3 regions of the Blautia producta genome follow, and region 1 is predicted to be linked to each of the others. Evidence: a T-box and tRNA genes for the amino acid it is inferred to sense, from the RefSeq annotation. Region 1 holds a T-box; the other regions hold tRNA genes.
The links. The T-box of region 1 lies ahead of BLCOC_RS04605 (valine--tRNA ligase). A T-box ahead of a tRNA ligase gene usually reads a tRNA of that ligase, here a tRNA-Val.
Positions count from the first base shown of each region.

Region 2: it encodes a tRNA-Val, which carries the amino acid that the T-box ahead of BLCOC_RS04605 (valine--tRNA ligase) is inferred to sense. The anticodon was not compared.
Region 3: it encodes a tRNA-Val, which carries the amino acid that the T-box ahead of BLCOC_RS04605 (valine--tRNA ligase) is inferred to sense. The anticodon was not compared.

Region 1 covers NZ_CP136422.1:1,072,536-1,078,560, forward strand. The annotation lists gene BLCOC_RS04595 (CAP domain-containing protein) at 1-517, opposite strand, end outside; gene BLCOC_RS04600 (small, acid-soluble spore protein, alpha/beta type) at 716-922, shown strand; cobalamin riboswitch at 1,118-1,309, shown strand; T-box leader at 1,645-1,869, shown strand; gene BLCOC_RS04605 (valine--tRNA ligase) at 1,913-4,561, shown strand; gene BLCOC_RS04610 (LTA synthase family protein) at 4,590-6,025, shown strand, end outside.
Region 2 covers NZ_CP136422.1:2,102,631-2,108,655, forward strand. The annotation lists gene BLCOC_RS09245 (RNA polymerase sigma factor) at 1-82, opposite strand, end outside; gene BLCOC_RS09250 (EFR1 family ferrodoxin) at 178-936, opposite strand; gene BLCOC_RS09255 (ArsR/SmtB family transcription factor) at 943-1,302, opposite strand; gene BLCOC_RS09260 (nitroreductase family protein) at 1,332-2,105, opposite strand; gene BLCOC_RS09265 (IS1182 family transposase) at 2,343-4,097, shown strand; gene BLCOC_RS09270 (hypothetical protein) at 4,299-4,514, opposite strand; tRNA gene BLCOC_RS09275 (tRNA-Ala) at 4,679-4,751, opposite strand; tRNA gene BLCOC_RS09280 (tRNA-Val) at 4,762-4,835, opposite strand; gene BLCOC_RS09285 (response regulator transcription factor) at 5,051-5,722, shown strand; gene BLCOC_RS09290 (HAMP domain-containing sensor histidine kinase) at 5,710-6,025, shown strand, end outside.
Region 3 covers NZ_CP136422.1:1,908,275-1,914,299, reverse strand. The annotation lists gene pdxA (4-hydroxythreonine-4-phosphate dehydrogenase PdxA) at 1-760, opposite strand, end outside; gene BLCOC_RS08375 (sigma-54-dependent Fis family transcriptional regulator) at 979-2,778, shown strand; tRNA gene BLCOC_RS08370 (tRNA-Met) at 2,849-2,922, opposite strand; tRNA gene BLCOC_RS08365 (tRNA-Val) at 2,955-3,027, opposite strand; tRNA gene BLCOC_RS08360 (tRNA-Met) at 3,066-3,139, opposite strand; tRNA gene BLCOC_RS08355 (tRNA-Val) at 3,171-3,243, opposite strand; gene BLCOC_RS08350 (response regulator) at 3,557-5,110, opposite strand; gene BLCOC_RS08345 (sensor histidine kinase) at 5,103-6,025, opposite strand, start outside.

The DNA.
Region 1 (6,025 bases):
CGGGCTTGTTGTTGTCCGGAGAATCTGGGGTTTCGGGCTTGTTGTTGTCCGGAGAATCTGGGGTTTCGGGTTTGTTGTTGTCCGGAGAATCTGGGGTTTCGGGCTGTTCGCCGTCCGGTGTATCCGGCATTTCCGGTTGTTCATTATCCGGAGAATCTGGGGCTTCAGGCTGTTCACTGTCCGGTGTGTCCGGATTTTCGGGCTGTTCGTTGTCCGGTATATCCGGGTTTTCCGGCTGATTGTCGTCCGGAGAATCGGGCATTTCCGGCTGTCCGTTTCCCGGAAGTTCCGGGCAGAGGGATACCAGCCAGCCGGGAATGGAGCAGTCAATGCCCATACTTTCCAGTTTTTGTTTCAATTCGTCCAGGTTGGATATATTTCCTGCTACGATAATACCTTTGCTCTTCAGATTCTGCTTTACATCCTCAATAGAAGCAGCCTGTACGCGGACCGGGGTGATAGCCATGGCGCTTACCACAGCCATCGCAAGAAATCCCGGTAATATTTTGTGTTTCATAAAGACCTCCTTAATTGTTACAAAAATGTTATGTAATTGTTACAAAGAAAATGGTAACATGTTTTTATCAGGAAAGAAACAGGGAACATCTGGAATACCGCTGAGCATAAAACATTTTTAATCATATTTGTTTAAAAAGAAAAGAACAGGTCATACTTGAAAGAGACTTTAATTATTTATAAAGGAGTGTGACTTTTCATGAGCAAGAAAAATGATGAGAAGATTGATCTGAATAAGATTCCCCGTGATGAGATGCTGAAATATGAAATAGCAGAGGAGCTGGGTCTTCTTGACCAGGTTTTGGAGTCAGGTTGGAAGAGTCTTTCTGCCAAAGAGACAGGCCGGATCGGCGGCATTATGACAAGAAGAAAACGTGAAAGCAAAAAAGCAGAGAGTACATCGTAACAGTTCAGCCTTCCATTGTCCCGCGAGGTGTTGCCTTGCATTCGCAAGGCAATCCCGAGGCAGCTACGCGCCAGACTGCGGTTTTTGCAGTCTGTGTGCATGTCTTTGTTGCTATGAAGCCGAAAGGTTGAATAGTAACAGTACATCAAATGGGGGTTGACTGAACCCTTTGACAATGGTAACATAAATATGTATAATTCCATAAAATAATCAAGTGCATCCGCACTGGCCGCACAGTGCTGGTGAAAAGGGAATCAGGTGCAAATCCTGAGCGATGCGGTCACTGTAAATGGGGAGCGATGCCACAATGCCATTGCATATAAATGTGAGAAGGCGGTTAAGCGATGAACCATAAGCCAGGAAACCTGCTTGATGGCAGTAGGGTGAAAACTTCCGTGCAAAGTTTACAACCTGAATTTCCATTGGAAATTCTTATTATGGAATGCCGAAAGGCCGAACCTGAATTTATAGAATTATGCAGCAGATTAAACGGCAGGGATTCCTCTGATTCTTTTACCTGGTGTATCCGCACCCTTCATTATAGAAGGAATCAGGTAACTGTTCACTGGGTTGTACGAAACAGTTACAGAACCAGGATAGGATCAGAGGGAAAATATCCCTTGCAAAGTGAGCGATAAGTCCGTAGAAGCGGGCTTATTTTTTTGTTTTTCACAATTTATTCACTTGACAAACCAAGATAATGTGATTATGATGGGACGTATGAAAAGGTGATGAGAAAGAGGAGTACATCCCGGAGCCTGACAGAGAGAACGATCCACCGGCTGTAAGATCGTTTCAGGGGAATGGATGGAAGGTAGCTTTTGAACCGGAGGGCTGAAGAAAGTGGTTTGTAAAGGATGAATCAGGAGTAGGCCTTCACGCGTAGTCTGCGTTAACGGACATGAGTGAGAAAAAAAGGTGGTACCGCGGAATATTTCGCCCTTTACAGTGCAGTCTGTAAAGGGCGTTTTTTAATTTAAGGAGGAGATTATGAGCAAGGAACTTGCCAAGACTTATGACCCAAAGGGTCTGGAGGACAGAATTTATCAGAAATGGCTGGATAACAAATATTTCCACGCAGAAGTAAACAGAGACAAGAAACCATTTACCATAGTAATGCCCCCGCCCAATGTAACAGGCCAGCTCCATATGGGACACGCGCTGGATGAGACCATGCAGGATATCCTAATCCGTTTTAAGAGAATGCAGGGATACGAAGCATTGTGGCAGCCGGGCACAGACCATGCGGCCATTGCAACGGAAGTAAAAGTTATTGAAAAACTGAAAGCACAGGGAATTGATAAAAACGAGATTGGAAGAGAAGAATTTCTGAAGCACGCCTGGGAATGGAAAGAGGAATACGGCGGAAAGATCATCAACCAGCTAAAGAAACTGGGCGCATCTGCTGACTGGGACAGAGAACGTTTTACCATGGATGAGGGATGTTCCCAGGCAGTACAGGAAGTTTTCATTAAATTATACGAAAAAGGTTACATCTATAAAGGATCCCGCATTATCAACTGGTGTCCGGTATGTCAGACATCCATTTCTGACGCGGAGGTAGAGCATGAGGATCAGGACGGATTTTTCTGGCACATCAATTACCCTATCGTTGGAGAGGAAGGACGCTATGTAGAGATCGCAACCACGCGTCCAGAGACCCTTCTGGGAGATACGGCTGTTGCAGTTAATCCCGAGGATGACAGATACAAAGACCTGGTTGGTAAAATGCTGAAGCTGCCTCTGACAGACAGAGAGATCCCGGTTGTGGCAGACGAATATGTGGATAAAGAATTCGGTACCGGATGTGTGAAGATCACACCGGCCCATGACCCCAATGACTTTGAAGTGGGAAAACGCCACAGTCTGCCGGAGATCACCATCATGAACGATGATGCCACCATCAATGAGCTGGGCGGCAAATACGCGGGTATGGACCGCTATGAGGCCAGAAAAGCCATGGTAAAAGACCTGGAGGAACAGGGGCTTCTGGTGAAAGTGGTACCCCATGCCCACAGTGTCGGCACCCATGACCGCTGCCATGCCACAGTGGAGCCTATGATCAAGCCCCAGTGGTTTGTCAGGATGAAGGAGATGGGAGAGGCTGCCATCAAGACTCTGGAGGACGGCAGTCTGCAGTTTGTTCCCGACCGTTTTGATAAGATCTACATGCACTGGCTGGAGAATATCCGGGACTGGTGTATTTCCCGTCAGCTCTGGTGGGGACACAGGATCCCTGCCTATTACTGTGACAAATGCGGGGAGGTAACAGTTGCCAGAGAGATGCCGAAGATCTGCCCAAAATGCGGCTGTGAACATCTGACACAGGACGAGGATACCTTGGATACCTGGTTTTCCTCCGCACTCTGGCCTTTCTCCACACTGGGATGGCCAAACAAAACAGAGGAGATGGAGTATTTCTATCCCACAGATGTACTGGTAACAGGCTATGACATTATTTTCTTCTGGGTCATCCGTATGGTATTCTCAGGACTGGAGCAGACAGGTAAAACACCTTTCCACCATGTGCTGATCCACGGCCTGATCCGCGATTCCCAGGGCCGCAAGATGAGTAAATCCCTTGGAAACGGCATTGATCCTCTGGAGGTGATTGACAAATACGGCGCTGACGCGCTGCGGCTCACACTTATGACAGGAAACGCACCGGGCAATGACATGCGTTTTTACTGGGAGAGAGTGGAGGCAAGCCGAAACTTTGCCAACAAAGTATGGAACGCTTCCCGCTTTATCATGATGAACCTGGAAAAAGCGGAGGTTCCGACCGAGATCGATCTAAACACACTGACCAGCGCAGACAAGTGGATCCTCTCCAAAGTAAATACCCTGGCAACAGAGGTTACGGAGAACCTGGATAAATACGAGCTGGGCATTGCAGTCCAGAAAGTTTATGACTTTATCTGGGAGGAGTTCTGTGACTGGTATATCGAGATGGTAAAACCAAGGCTGTACAATGACGAGGACAACACCAAGGCAGCAGCACTCTGGACTCTGAAAACAGTTCTGGGCAATGCGCTGAAGCTTCTTCATCCCTATATGCCGTTTATCACAGAGGAAATCTTCTGTACCCTGCATCCGGAGGAGGAATCTATCATGATCGCGTCCTGGCCGGTGGAAAAACAGGAGTGGAGTTTCAAAGAGGATGAGCGCGCAGTGGAGATCATCAAAGAAGCTGTAAGGAGCATCCGAAATGTGCGTACAGATATGAATGTACCCCCAAGCAAAAAGGCAAAAGTATTTGTGGTTTCAGAGGAGGAAGAGATCCTTCAGGTATTTGAGAACGGAAGAGTCTTCTTCGCAACTCTGGGATATGCCAGTGAAGTAACCATCCAGTCTGACAAAGCAGGGATTGCGGAGGACGCTGTCTCCGCAGTGACATCAAAGGCTGTCATCTATATGCCTTTTGCAGAGCTGGTGGATATTGAGAAAGAGATTGAGCGCCTGAATAAAGAAGCGGAGCGTTTGAACAAAGAGCTTGCCCGTGTAAACGGAATGCTTAAAAACGAAAGATTCCTGAGCAAAGCGCCTGAGAGCAAGGTGGCTGAAGAGAAGGCCAAGCTTGAGAAATACACAAATATGATGGAACAGGTAAAGGAAAGACTTGCACAGCTTGGCAGGTAACTGCGCAGGCTATAGGAGAGTTAAATTTATGAATAAGAAGTGGTTAAAATATCTGAATCTGCTCTCTCTGCCGATTCAGATGGTAGTGGTCATGCTGGGATATTTTGTGATAGAAGCGATCTCCAGGCATTCCGTCGGTGAGGCATATGTCTACATGACGGAAAGGCCTCTGGTGTTTCTGTACAACTCCTTTCTGATCTTCACTACCACACTGTTAGTTTATCTGGTGCGCCGGAGGGTTTTCATGAGAACCCTTCTGGCCATCTTCTGGTTGGTTCTGGGAATCGTCAACGGCGTGCTTCTGGCAAACCGTGTCACACCGTTTACCGGTCCGGATCTGCATCTGCTCACAGATGCGTTTAAGATTGCCAACAAATATTTGTCACCGGTCTTTTTTGTGATCGTGATCGTTCTGGCAGTGGCAGCCGTCATAGGTCTGGTATTTCTGTTTTTGAAGGGACCGAAATACCAGGGGAAAATGACCTACAAGCTGAATATCCCTCTTGTGCTTGCAGGGGTGCTGGCTTTTGCGGGAACCACCAAGCTGGCACTTGAAAAGAGGGTGCTGTCCAACTATTTTGGAAATATTGCGTTTGCCTATGAAGATTACGGGTATCCCTATTGCCTGGCTACTACCATTTTCAATACGGGTATCAGCTGTCCAAGGGATTATTCGGAGGCTGCAATTAAAAAAATAGAGAAAAGTGAGAGCGGCCTGCCTGAAACAGGGGAAAAACGTCCCAACATTATTTTCCTGCAGCTTGAATCTTTTTTTGACCCTACACTTGTGAATTTCCTGAATATCTCCGAGGACCCTATCCCTACGTTCAGGAAACTGATGAAGGAATATTCCTCCGGCTACTATAAAGTCCCCAGCGTGGGTGCCGGAACAGCCAACACAGAGTTTGAGTCTATTACAGGTATGAGTCTGCGCTATTTTGGGCCGGGCGAGTATCCCTACAAGAGTATTTTGAAAGAGACAACCTGCGAGAGTGCGCCCTATGTACTGAAAAACCTGGGATACAGCACGCACGCCATTCACAACAATGAGGCCAATTTTTACGGGAGAAAGAATGTCTTCGCCAATCTGGGATTTGACAGTTTTACCTCAGAGGAATATATGTCAGAGCAGGACGACACCAATCCCAATGACTGGATGCGGGACAGAAACCTGACAAAATATATTATGGAAGCCCTGGAATCTTCCGATGATCCGGATTACATTTACACCATATCTGTGCAGGGACACGGGGATTATCCCGAAGAGCCTATGATCGACGACCCCAAGATCACCGTCACCGGCGGAGAGTCTGAGGCTGTCAATAACAAATGGGAATATTACTGCAACCAGATCTATGAGATGGACCAGTTTGTCAAAGAGCTTACGGAAACGCTGTCTAAGTATGATGAGGATGTGGTCCTTGTCATGTACGGAGACCATCTTCCAACCATGGGACTGAAGGT
Region 2 (6,025 bases), 1.0 Mb from region 1:
CGTCATAATATTTTTCCGCCAGCAAATTTAAGTATTCTTTATTGCCGTTTTGTATTTCCCTTATGGCTTTTCTGTCATCCATAGGCGCCCCCTTTCCTGTCTTCCATTATATATAACCGGAGGAGGAAGAAAAAGGTTTTATTTTTGTTGAAAAATGTGAGGATTTTAAATCATTACTTATTTTTTAATGCTTTTCGGGAAAACATACCGGGACAGGCCCTTGGTATGCTGGCCGTATTCAATGGCCTCAACGGGACAGCGGCAGATACAGGCCATACAGTGTGTGCAGCGGCTGCCCCACACCGGCTTTCCTTTCTCCAGATGGACATTTTTCAGGGGACAGACCTTTTCACATTTGCCGCAGGATATGCAGGCATTGGTGGCATAAAATTTTCTGGCATGTACAAATGCGGGATAAAATATATTGTTTACAATACCGCTGTTTAACCTGTCTTTGGAAGTGAGGGAAGGCTGCGGGAGCATTTCATTATTTGTGATGAAATGTGATATTTGGTCCATGGTATCCTCAGCCCTGCGTATGATCTCCAGTGATTCTTCCTCCTGGGGAGCGCGGAACAGTGCAATGTAATTCTCTGGCATGAGGACAGGAGCACACCCTTTAAAATTCAGGTTTTTGGAGGTGCACAATTTTTTTATATAGGCACCTGCATTTCCGATATTCCCTCCGCATGTCAGAATAAAATAAATGTCTTTATTTCCTGTCAGCTTTGTTTTGGTAAGCCAATCCTGAAGAATACGTGGAATCCGCCATGCGTAAGTTGGTGATACGATGACCCATGGTTTATCTGAACAAATCTGGGTGTGATCGCTGTCACGGATTTTTTGAAACAGATCAAGTGTGTCATCTTGAATGTTTTCTGCGATTTTTTGTGCGGTGTAGGCGCTGTTGCCTGTTCCGGAAAAATATAATATCATAGTCTTTTACTCCTTATCATGTATTTCATGAGTTTGCCGAATGCTCTCATAGATGAGATTGATTAGATCGGTCATATTCTTCCATTGGGATTCATCCAAACTCACATAATAATAATTTTTAGTTCCTTCTTTTCTCATATTGACAATACCCGCGTCTTTTAGGATACGCAGATGGTGGGACACAGAAGGTCTTGTCAGATGGGTTTTCTCTGCGATCTCACCGACCCTTATGCCTGACAGATCATTTTCTAAAAGCACCAGCAGGATCAACTGTCTTGTCTCATCGCCGATTGCAGTAAACGCATTTTGGCAGTCCCGAAAACCACGGACGATTTTTTGTAAACGCTCTTCACATTCATTTTCCATTTTTTAGTCCTCTGTATATTTTTAGTTCTCTACATATATCTGACATCCGGTTTTTCTCTCGGGGCGGAGCGGAGAAATTTTACACCGGGATAACCTAATACCAGGGTGGCAGCCACTTTTTTCCCTTTGGGAACGTTCAGCGCCTTTTTGATCTTCGGTGATATGTTGGCGGAAGATGTGAAAAATCCGCTGAACAGCACACCCAGCCCGTTGGCCTCTGCCACAAACTCCATATTTTGTGCTGCGAGTATGCCGTTGGTTTTGTCTTTTGCCAGGATAACAATGACAGTAGGTGCCTGGAAGAAGAAAAAATGTGGGTGTATTTTATTAAGTCTGGCAATAGGACTGAACAAATCCGCAAAGGGCTTTAGTTTTTTAAAGAGGCGGACAGCCATCTGTTCCACAGCGTCTTTTTCTTTCTCAAGGACCACAAAGGAGACATCCTGCATATTTTTGGCTGTATGTGTGAGACTGCCTGCTTCCAGGATCTGTTCCAGCACAGCATGAGGAATCTCTTTCTTTTGAAACTGCCGTATGGTGCGTCTGAAGCGGATGACATCCAGGACTTCATGGGGATTCAGGTGTACAGTGCCATTTTGGGTGATCGGTTTTGTATCATAGCCGCTGATGGTGACTGCCTCCTTTGGACAGACTGCAGAGCACTGACCACACAGGATACAGTCATCTAATATGGTTTCTGCCTTTTTATTTTTCAGTACGATATTGTGCGCAGCACATGTCTTTGCGCATAAACCACAGCCGATGCATAATGAGGTATGAATTTTTACTGCATGTTTTGCCATGAGTGGACTCCTTTCGTTAACATTTGTTAACCATTATATCAAAAGAGGAGGAGAATACAACATTGGTAAAGAAACACGTTACCAATAAAAAAGGGGCTGTCGGGAAATAGATAGCCTAAAACAGGGGAGGATTTGACCATCATCGGTCACATCCTCCCCTTGAACTATATCCTAAAACAGAAAAAAAGATGGCTAACGACAACCATCTTTTCCTCCGTTCCATGTTATAATAGAACTATGCTTAAACAAGATTATTATAACGAATTTTTTGATTTAGGGCAACAGAAAATTAACTTCAGTTTCTTCGAATTGCATTTACCCGATGACGATCCAGTTTATACCCTAAAAAAAGTGATGGAGGAATTAGATTTTTCAGGCCTGCTTGCCTGTTGTTCAGATAAGGGAAGAACCGGGTACAATCCAATCATGATGTATGCTGTCGTTACCTACGCAAACATGCGCGGAGTGCGTTCTGTTGACCGTATTGTTGAATTATGCGAAAGGGACCTTGCTTTTATCTGGCTGACCAAAGGGCAGAAACCGAAGCGGGATGCTTTCTATGAATTCAAGAATAAAAAACTGACGGGTGATCTTCTGGATGAGCTGAATTACCAATTCATGCGCCAATTGAAAAAAGAGGGCCTGATCACGCTCAAAGAACTCTTTATTGATGGTACGAAGCTGGAAGCCAATGCAAACCGCTATACTTTTGTCTGGAGAGGGAGCATCAATTACCATCTTGCAGGTCTTTTGGATAAGATAGATGCACTTTATGAAAAGTACAATACACTTCTGCATGAAAATGGGTATGCAGCGAAATACGACCTTGGGGATGCAAAGATGTTCATCATCGAAGGCATGGAAAAAGTCAGGCGTGTGATTGATGAAAACCGGAAACGAAAACTGACAAAGCATAAGAAGCTCTCAAACAATACAATCATCGAAATAGATAACTGCTCCCCTCTTGAGATTTTGAAGCTTCAGAAGAATCTGATGCAGATCACAGAAGGTGAGGGGATATCATTCGTCCACAGTAAGGGAAAAACGAAGTCCGAGCTTCAAAAACTGTATGAGGAACTGGAGGAATGCGGAAACCGCCTGATGGGATATAAAGAATGCTTTGAAATCATGGGGAAAGACCGCAACAGTTATTCCAAAACGGATCTGGAAGCAACGTTTATGCGGATGAAGGAAGACCACATGCTCAACGGTCAGTTAAAACCAGCTTACAACGTTCAGATCGCGGTGGAGAACTATTTCATCGTTCACGGATACGTGAGCAATGACCGTACAGATTATAACACCCTGATCCCGGTTTTGGAGAAGCATCAGAAAGCCTTTGGTAAAGTATTGGATGAAGTGACAGCAGACAGCGGATACTGCAGCGAGAAAAACCTCTTGTATCTGAAACACAATGGGATTGCCAGTTATATCAAACTCCAGGATCACGAAAAACGGAAAACCCGTGCCTATAAAGAAGATATCAGCAAATATTACAACATGACAACCCATATCTTTGAAGATGAGCGCTACTATATCTGTCATGACGGAAGAGAGCTTCGTCATATCCGGACAGAAAGTAAGGAGCAGGACGGGTATAGCCAGACATGGGAAGTCTATGGATGTGCAGATTGCAGCGGCTGTGAACATAAATCCCGTTGTCTGTATAAGTACAATGCGGAAAAAAACAGTGACCGAAATAAAGTCATGAAGATCAATGAGCAGTGGGAGGAACTGAAAGAAGCATCCAATGCCAACATCCAGAGTGAGAAGGGGATCCTGAAGCGCCAGATCCGTTCCATCCAGACCGAAGGGCACTTCGGGGACATCAAGGAAAACGAAAACTTCCGTCGGTTCAATTACCGCAATTCAGAAAAAGTGTATAAAGAATTCATGCTGTATGCAATTGGCCGGAATATAAATAAATATCATCGGTTTCTTTACCATGAGATCGAGAAATACGCAGGAAAATCTGATCAAAAGACAGCTTAGCTGCCAGAGCGGAGCTGCAAATATGTAAAAAGGGGATTTTGCGCCCTAAAATAGGAGAAGTAAAGAAAAACAAGCATATCCCGCAGAACGTCCTTTGCTGAAAAGCAAGGAAATCTGCGGGATATGCTTGTTTTGGTGTAGGGGCTTTAAAAATCAGTATTAACCGACAGTCCCCCCGGTTTATCTTGCCGTATTCTGTTTTTACTTTGTCATAACCCTGCAGCCATTTACAGGCAGCTTGGGCAGGTATTCAAAATACCAGTTCTGCCGTTCACCGGAATATTTCAGTATGGCAGGTATCCACGCATTGGAGACCTGCACATATACATATTGTTCCGGATGAACGGGTATCTTTTTGCTGCCGCCGTTCTCCTTGAGAACACAGGTGCGGCCATTATTCATTAAAGTTCCTATCATGTGTTAAGCCTCCTTTACTCTTTTTATAATAAGAGTATACATGGTAATTATGACCATTTCTTGGAAAAAATGTGAAGGGTTGGTGATATTTGTATGAATATACTAAAGTTTTTATGAAAAGCAGCATAATACTGCCTTTTATGGGATGTGAGAAAGAAAATTCATGGAGATAGCGGGATTCGAACCCGTGACCTATACGTTGCGAACGTATCGCTCTCCCAGCTGAGCTATATCCCCAAAAAAATAATGGAAGCAAGGAGGCTCGAACTCCTGACCTTTCGCGTGTGAGGCGAACGCTCATCCCGGCTGAGCTATGCTTCCATATAAAATATTATAGCACTTTGTTTGAGAAATGCAAGAGTATTTCCGGGGTGATTTATTTGTAGGATACAAGTTTTTATAGTATAATTCCAGTTATAGGATCTTGTGACAGGGAGCTGCAGCGGTAAATCCCGGCTTTTTTCATTTGTCAGAAAATCTGCCGCACTCTTTTGTTTTGAAAATAATTCGTCTATAGGGCATGGAAGGGAAGATATATGTATAAATTGTTGTTTGTTGATGATGATAAAGCCCTGCTCAAAATGCTGGAAAATTATTTCCGTTTAAGGGGATACAGCATTTTGCTTGCAGATGACGGCTTAACGGCCCTGGAGAAAATAGAGGATAACCCGGATTTGATCTTGCTGGATATTAATATGCCGCGTATGGACGGAATAGAACTGTGTATGAAGATCAGGGAATTCGTTTCATGTCCCATATTGTTCCTGACAGCCAGAGTTGAGGAGCAGGACAGGATAAACGGCCTGCTTTCCGGGGGAGATGACTATATTGTCAAGCCGTTCAGCCTGAAGGAACTGGAGGCGAGGATCACGGCACATATAAAAAGAGAGGAACGAGGCAGGAAAAAGCCAAATCTCAGATACAGGGAGGGGCTGCTGCTGGACTATAGTGCCAGGAAAGCCCTGTATGATGACCGGGAGCTGGAGCTTACAAAACTGGAGTACGATATTGTGGAATTCCTCTCCAAAAATCCGGGTCAGGTGTTTGACAAGGAGCGGATCTATGAAAGGGTCTGCGGCTATGATGCGGAGGGCGACAGCAGGGTGATCACGGAACTCATAAGAAGAATACGGAGAAAAATAGGAGAATATACCGGCACGGAGTATATTGAGACTGTATGGGGAAGTGGGTACCGATGGAAAAAATAAGGAATCTTTCGCTTAGGAAAACAATTGTACTTTACATGACTGCGGCGATCATTATCACCTTTTTCCTCTCAGCCGTGGTTATCAAAATGGCGGAGGGGACTCAGAGACAAATCTGGGCGGAATATACAGACTGGGATAAACATCTGGACTTTGAGGAGGAGACAGGAAATATCACGGAGATCACAAGGCCCGCACAGAAGGATATGCTTCACAGAGATTATGTCATGACCCAGATCTGCGACGCGGTGGAAACATGGTCTATGCTTATACTGCCTATGATCGGCAGTGTGATCGCGGTTTTTT
Region 3 (6,025 bases), 840 kb from region 1:
CAGGAGGAGTTGGCCTTAATTCTGGTATATTGATACCCTCTGCTACGGCAATATCAATTGCGGGTTGGATCTCTTCAATCTCCTCCATACCAAACATACCATTTTCCCCACAATGGGGATTAAGCCCAGCCACACCAATCTTTGGTTCTTTAATCCCCAAAGCTTTACATCCTTCATCTGCAATGCGAATAACCTCCAGAACCCTATTTTTCTTCACATTATCACAGGCTTGACGAAGAGATACGTGAGTCGATACATGCACTACCCGCAGATTCTCATGGGCCAGCATCATTGTATACTTATCTGTATCTGTGTAGTGAGCATAAATTTCCGTATGACCGGAATAATGATGACCAGCCAGATTAATGGCTTCTTTATTTATCGCATTTGTTACAGTTGCATCCACTTCCCCCTCCATAGCCAGCTGAATAACTTTCTCCACATAACGAAACGCAGCCTCACCACATTCGGCAGTCACTTTACCATAGATACGCTTTTTTATATCTATGATTTTCATGTCATAGACATCTACCGTACCATATTCAAATTTTGCATTTTTTACATCTTCAACCGTATTAATTTTTAATTGATTCTCATTTCCGGTAATCTTTATTGCCTCCTCGATGCAAGCTGCATCTCCGATAATAAGAGGACAGCACTGTTCATAAATTTCACGCCTTGCCAAAACTTTTACAGAAAGCTCCGGTCCATTTCCAGCCGGATCTCCCATAGTAATTCCAATTATTGGTTTTTTGTTCATCATATGCCTCTCCATCGTTTTATTATGAAACACAATTAATTATTTTTATGTTCTTTTTTATATATTACTTCGTTATTCATATGTTATCAATAGTCCAGTATAATTAAATCGTATCTTTTTGAAACATTTTTATTTTTTTCCTTGTCACATATACTTTTTTAATGTAAAATAAGTATATGGTTTCATTTTAAAACATTAATTAAAATAAGAGGATATATATGAAGAAAACAAAGATATTAGTAGTTGCCCCTTATGAAGGCATGGCAGAATCTATAACTGCTACTGCTCAAAGAAGAAAAGACATTGATTTAACGGTACAGATTGGTGATTTAAGTATAGGACGGAAGATTGCACAGGAACTGGCGCACAATAATTATGATGTCATTATTTCCCGAGGCGGTACAGCCGATATGATTCGCGCCGCAGTAGAACTTCCGGTAGTAGAGGTTGCCATCTCCGTATACGACATACTTCGCGCTATAAAAATGGCGGAAAATTATTCCGGCAAGTTTGTCATCGCGGGTTTTCCCAGCATTACCAACTGTGCCCACGTATTGTGTGATCTGCTGCAGTATAACATTGATATCATCACCTTTACCAATGAGACCGATGCTGAACCGGCTCTGCGAAATGCTATGGAACACGGATGCACTCTGACTCTATGCGATATGATCGGTTCAACTGTGGCCCAAAAACTCGGGCTGAATTCAATCCTTCTCTCCTCCGGCACAGAAAGCATTGATACAGCCTTAAATGAAGCTGTTAAGCTGGTAAATTCTTCTCAGTATGTCCATAAACAAAAAGATTTGTTTCAGGCCATACTCACAGAAGGTGAAAATGATTTCCTGATCTATGATGCCTCCGGTACGCTTTGGTTCTCGAGTCTCTCCGCAAGTGACATGGATTCCCATCTGATGAACCTGGTCCATTGTTATTTGGATTCTTTTCTCCAAATCCCTGATCAGACAGTGGAACGGCAAATCGATCATGAAACCGTCATTCTCTCCAACAGACACCTGCTATATGAAGAACATACTTACACAACGATCAGTATACAGAAGAAAAAAGCGCTATATGAACCTGAAGACAACAGCATATCCATTTATAATAAACCCGACCGACAACCCAGTGATTTTATCACTTACTACAGTAGTGCAAATAATGTAGGCAGTGTAAAGCAATCCATTACAGAATACAGTAAAACAAATCAGCCCGTCCTGATATTGGGCGAAACCGGAACCGGAAAGGATAAAGCCGCACATCTTTTATATGAAAACGGTCCCTATGAGAGCAATCCGCTCTATACGATAGATTGCCCCCTTATGAATGAACGCAAATGGAATTCGCTAATAGGCAGTGAAAATTCTCCTCTGACTCACGTACACACCACCATATACATCAAAAATCCCGGAGCACTAAATAAAAACCAGCTTTCCAAATTGTTTACCTATCTGGAACAGACTGACCTGCATAAGCACAACCGACTGATATTTTCACTGGTAACCAATGAAAAGGCTTATGCTGAAACGGAAACAGTTTATAATTATTTGGCAAACCATCTTTCATGCCTTATTTTAAACCTTCCGCCGCTTCGGGAGCGCAAAGAGGATATACCCAGTATTTCTACATTATATATCAACAAGCTTAATGCTGCCCTTGGAAAACAGATCATAGGATTTGATGGGGATGCTATGGCTATTATGAAGGATTTTCCCTGGAAAAATAACTTAGATCAACTTAAAAGAATCATTAAAGAGCTTGTGGTGATCACACCTACCTCTTATATTTCTGTAGAAAGTGTTAAACAACTGCTCCGCCGGGAAGAACCTTATATTCCTGCTGCCCCCGCTGATCGTGCTATGTCCATAGATTTGAAACAATCTCTGGATGAAATCAATTACCAGATTATTAAATTAATATTAAACGAGGAAAAGGGAAACAAAGAAAAAACTGCCCGGCGTCTTGGCATCGGACGCAGTACACTGTGGCGAATATTAAAAAGTAGAGAAAACAATTGAGAATAGAACCAAATATCACAAAAGAGGATTTTCAACTCAATAAAATAAGTTGAAAATCCTCTTTCTATAGTAGCGAGAGGGGGACTTGAACCCTCGACACTACGGGTATGAACCGTATGCTCTAGCCAGCTGAGCTATCTCGCCGTCTGTAATCCTTCTGCTTTTTGGCAAAAGAATGGGACCTATAGGGCTCGAACCTATGACCCTCTGCTTGTAAGGCAGATGCTCTCCCAGCTGAGCTAAGATCCCATGACTTTTATTTGATTGTATGCTGCTTGTACAGCAAGTAGCGAGAGGGGGACTTGAACCCTCGACACTACGGGTATGAACCGTATGCTCTAGCCAGCTGAGCTATCTCGCCATGTGTAATTCTTCTGCTTTTGGCATAAGAATGGGACCTATAGGGCTCGAACCTATGACCCTCTGCTTGTAAGGCAGATGCTCTCCCAGCTGAGCTAAGATCCCATTTTGTTTTACAGTCTTTGCCATCGCTTGACTGCTTTGCTATTATAACCTTAAATTGTGTCAAATGTCAATACCTTTTTTTCAAAAAAATACAAAAATCTCTTTTTCTTCCATCTCTAATATCTGGCAGCCGCAAAGCATGGAAATTTCGGATATCTTCACCGGAATTTCAGAGGAAGGGTACTGTATTGATCAGACCGTTTCCTCCGTATTCCTCCTTATATCTCCTTATGTCACAATATCACCCCTTCTCCAAAATCCTCTCCTGGCTCTTTGCCTGAAGCTCCAGCATAGGACGGTAAACGCAGTCTCTCTAAACCGCCCTGGATTTCTCTCTGTATTTTATAGGCGACAGGCCCGTCTGTTTTTTAAATGCCAGAGAGAAATAATTGATTTCATGGTATCCCACAGCCTGCCCAATTTCCCCCGCTTTCAGATCTGTGCTCTCCAAGAGCTGTTTTGCTTTCTCCATGCGGCAGAACACTATATACTCATTACATCCTTTCCCTGTAAATTTTTTAAAGAGCTTTGAAAAATAATTGGGTGAAAGATATACCTGCGCAGCTAAACCACCCACTGACAGCTCTTCCTCCAGATGGTTCTTGATGTAGGTTTCCACTTTTCTCACAATCTGGTGGCCGCCCTCCTCCTGATAGAATAATTTTTCAATATAATCTTTTGTATAAGAAAAAATCTCTTTTCTCTGGCTATGGAGGATCATATAAGAAAAAGAATCCAGATTTCCCTTCTTCTCCTCCCCGCAATTACTGACAACTGCAAAATACAGGGTGGATACCAATTCAAAACAGCATCTGCGCACTACCGAGTCAGACACATTATAAGAATCCGAAGCAATTTCAAAGATATCCATGATCCGGGCTGCCTCTTCCACATTTCCCAATTCAACAAGCATCTTGTTTTTTAACTCTGTAAAAGTATCCATGAAAAGCCGGCGTCTGTTTTTTGCTTTGACTGTCTGGGTGACCTGCTGGAGCGGCATGGATGACTCTATGAGATATTGCGCACTGTTGTAGGAAATACAAAGCTCCTCCGGCTCTGTTACAACACTCCCCAGGACAGCCTTCACACGAATGTCCAGTTCTTCCCGCAGTACATTGACGATCTCCTCCGTTTTTTCCACGGCCTCCATATTGCTGTTATCTCCGAACAGCAAAAGAAGTGCCCTGTCCTGCCTGTCGAAAAACGTGATTCCTTCCTGATGCGCGTCGAGAAGTCCCATACAGATATTGCGGATCGTCATATTTAAAAGTCCTTCGGCAATACCGTCTTTTTCCTCATCCTGTATTTCACATATGAGGATCACCAACTGCATGGTCTTGCCGCTCTCAATGCCATAGGCTCCGGCTGCGGATACCAGATCTTTTGCATTCTGGTCATAGATCAGGCCTCTCATGATGTTCTCCAGGATTTCCTGCTGACGGCTTCCGGCAGTGCGCAGGACTGCTTCCTGCTCCTTCTGTTTTCGCTTCTCTCCTTCCAGTTGTTCTGTCAGTTTACGGATTTCCTTTTCAAGGGTCTTCTCGTCTACGGGTTTTAAAAGGAACTCTTGGACCTTCAGTCTGAGACATGTTCTGGCATACTCAAAGTCATCGTATCCGGTAAGCACCAGCACCTTCATTTCCGGCAGGATCTCCCTGACCTGCTCTATCAGCTCGATCCCTGTCATCCGTCTCATATTGATATCCGTTATCATGATTTCAGGCTGTTTTTCGGCAATAATTTCCAATGCCTTCCTGCCGCTGGACGCTGTATAGACCTCTCCGATTCCAACCTGCTCCCATCGGATCGTATCTCGTATCCCTTCACGTATCATCTTCTCATCATCTACAACGATTGCTTTATACATGATCTTCTCCCTCTGTTTTTTGCTTTCCCGCAGGAAGAGTAATCTCCACCGTAACCCCTCCCTCTTTATTCATTTTATAATACAGTCCATATCCTTTTCCAAAAAGCAGTTCGATTCTCTTATGTACATTGCGGACGCCATATCCAAAGTTCTCATCATACTCTGATATGGACGCGTTTATCCTGTCGATCTCCTCTTCTGTCATGCCGATACCGCTGTCTGAGACAGAGATCACGGCGCTCTCCCCTTTTACTTCCGCACCTATCACTAACTTACCTCTCGTCTCATCTTCTATCCTGATTCCGTGATATATGGCATTTTCCACGAGAGGCTGCAGAGTCAGTTTTGGTATCTGAAGGGAATACATTTCCGGCGCTATCCTGAACTCACTCTCAATTATCGAACCATATCTCAAATTCTGGATCGTCAGATAACTCTCAATATGAGCAATTTCCTGTTTCAGAGGTATGATATCCCTGCCTTTGCTGAGACAGAGCCTGTAATAGTTGGCTAAGGCTTTTACCATAGTAGAAACCTGTTCATCCCCCCTGGATGTAGCCTGCCAGTGGATACATTCCAGTGTATTATACAAAAAATGCGGTTTTATCTGATCCTGAAGGGCATTAAAGCGAATTTGCTCAGCCTGGTGCTGCTCAAACTTTACCCGGTCCACAAGCTCTGTCATCTGGTCCATCATATAGTTGAAGCCCTGCTCCATCTGCTTAAAATCCTCGCCTGTATTGTCAAGGGTTATCCTATGTTCCAAATCCCCTTCAGAAACACGTCTCATACCGTTCACCACCTTTTCCACTACTCTATAGGAATAGCGGACCAGACGGCTGCCTGCCGCTATGCCGGCTATGACCATCAGTACAATACATACACACAAAAGAGCCACTGTTTTGAGACTGTCGT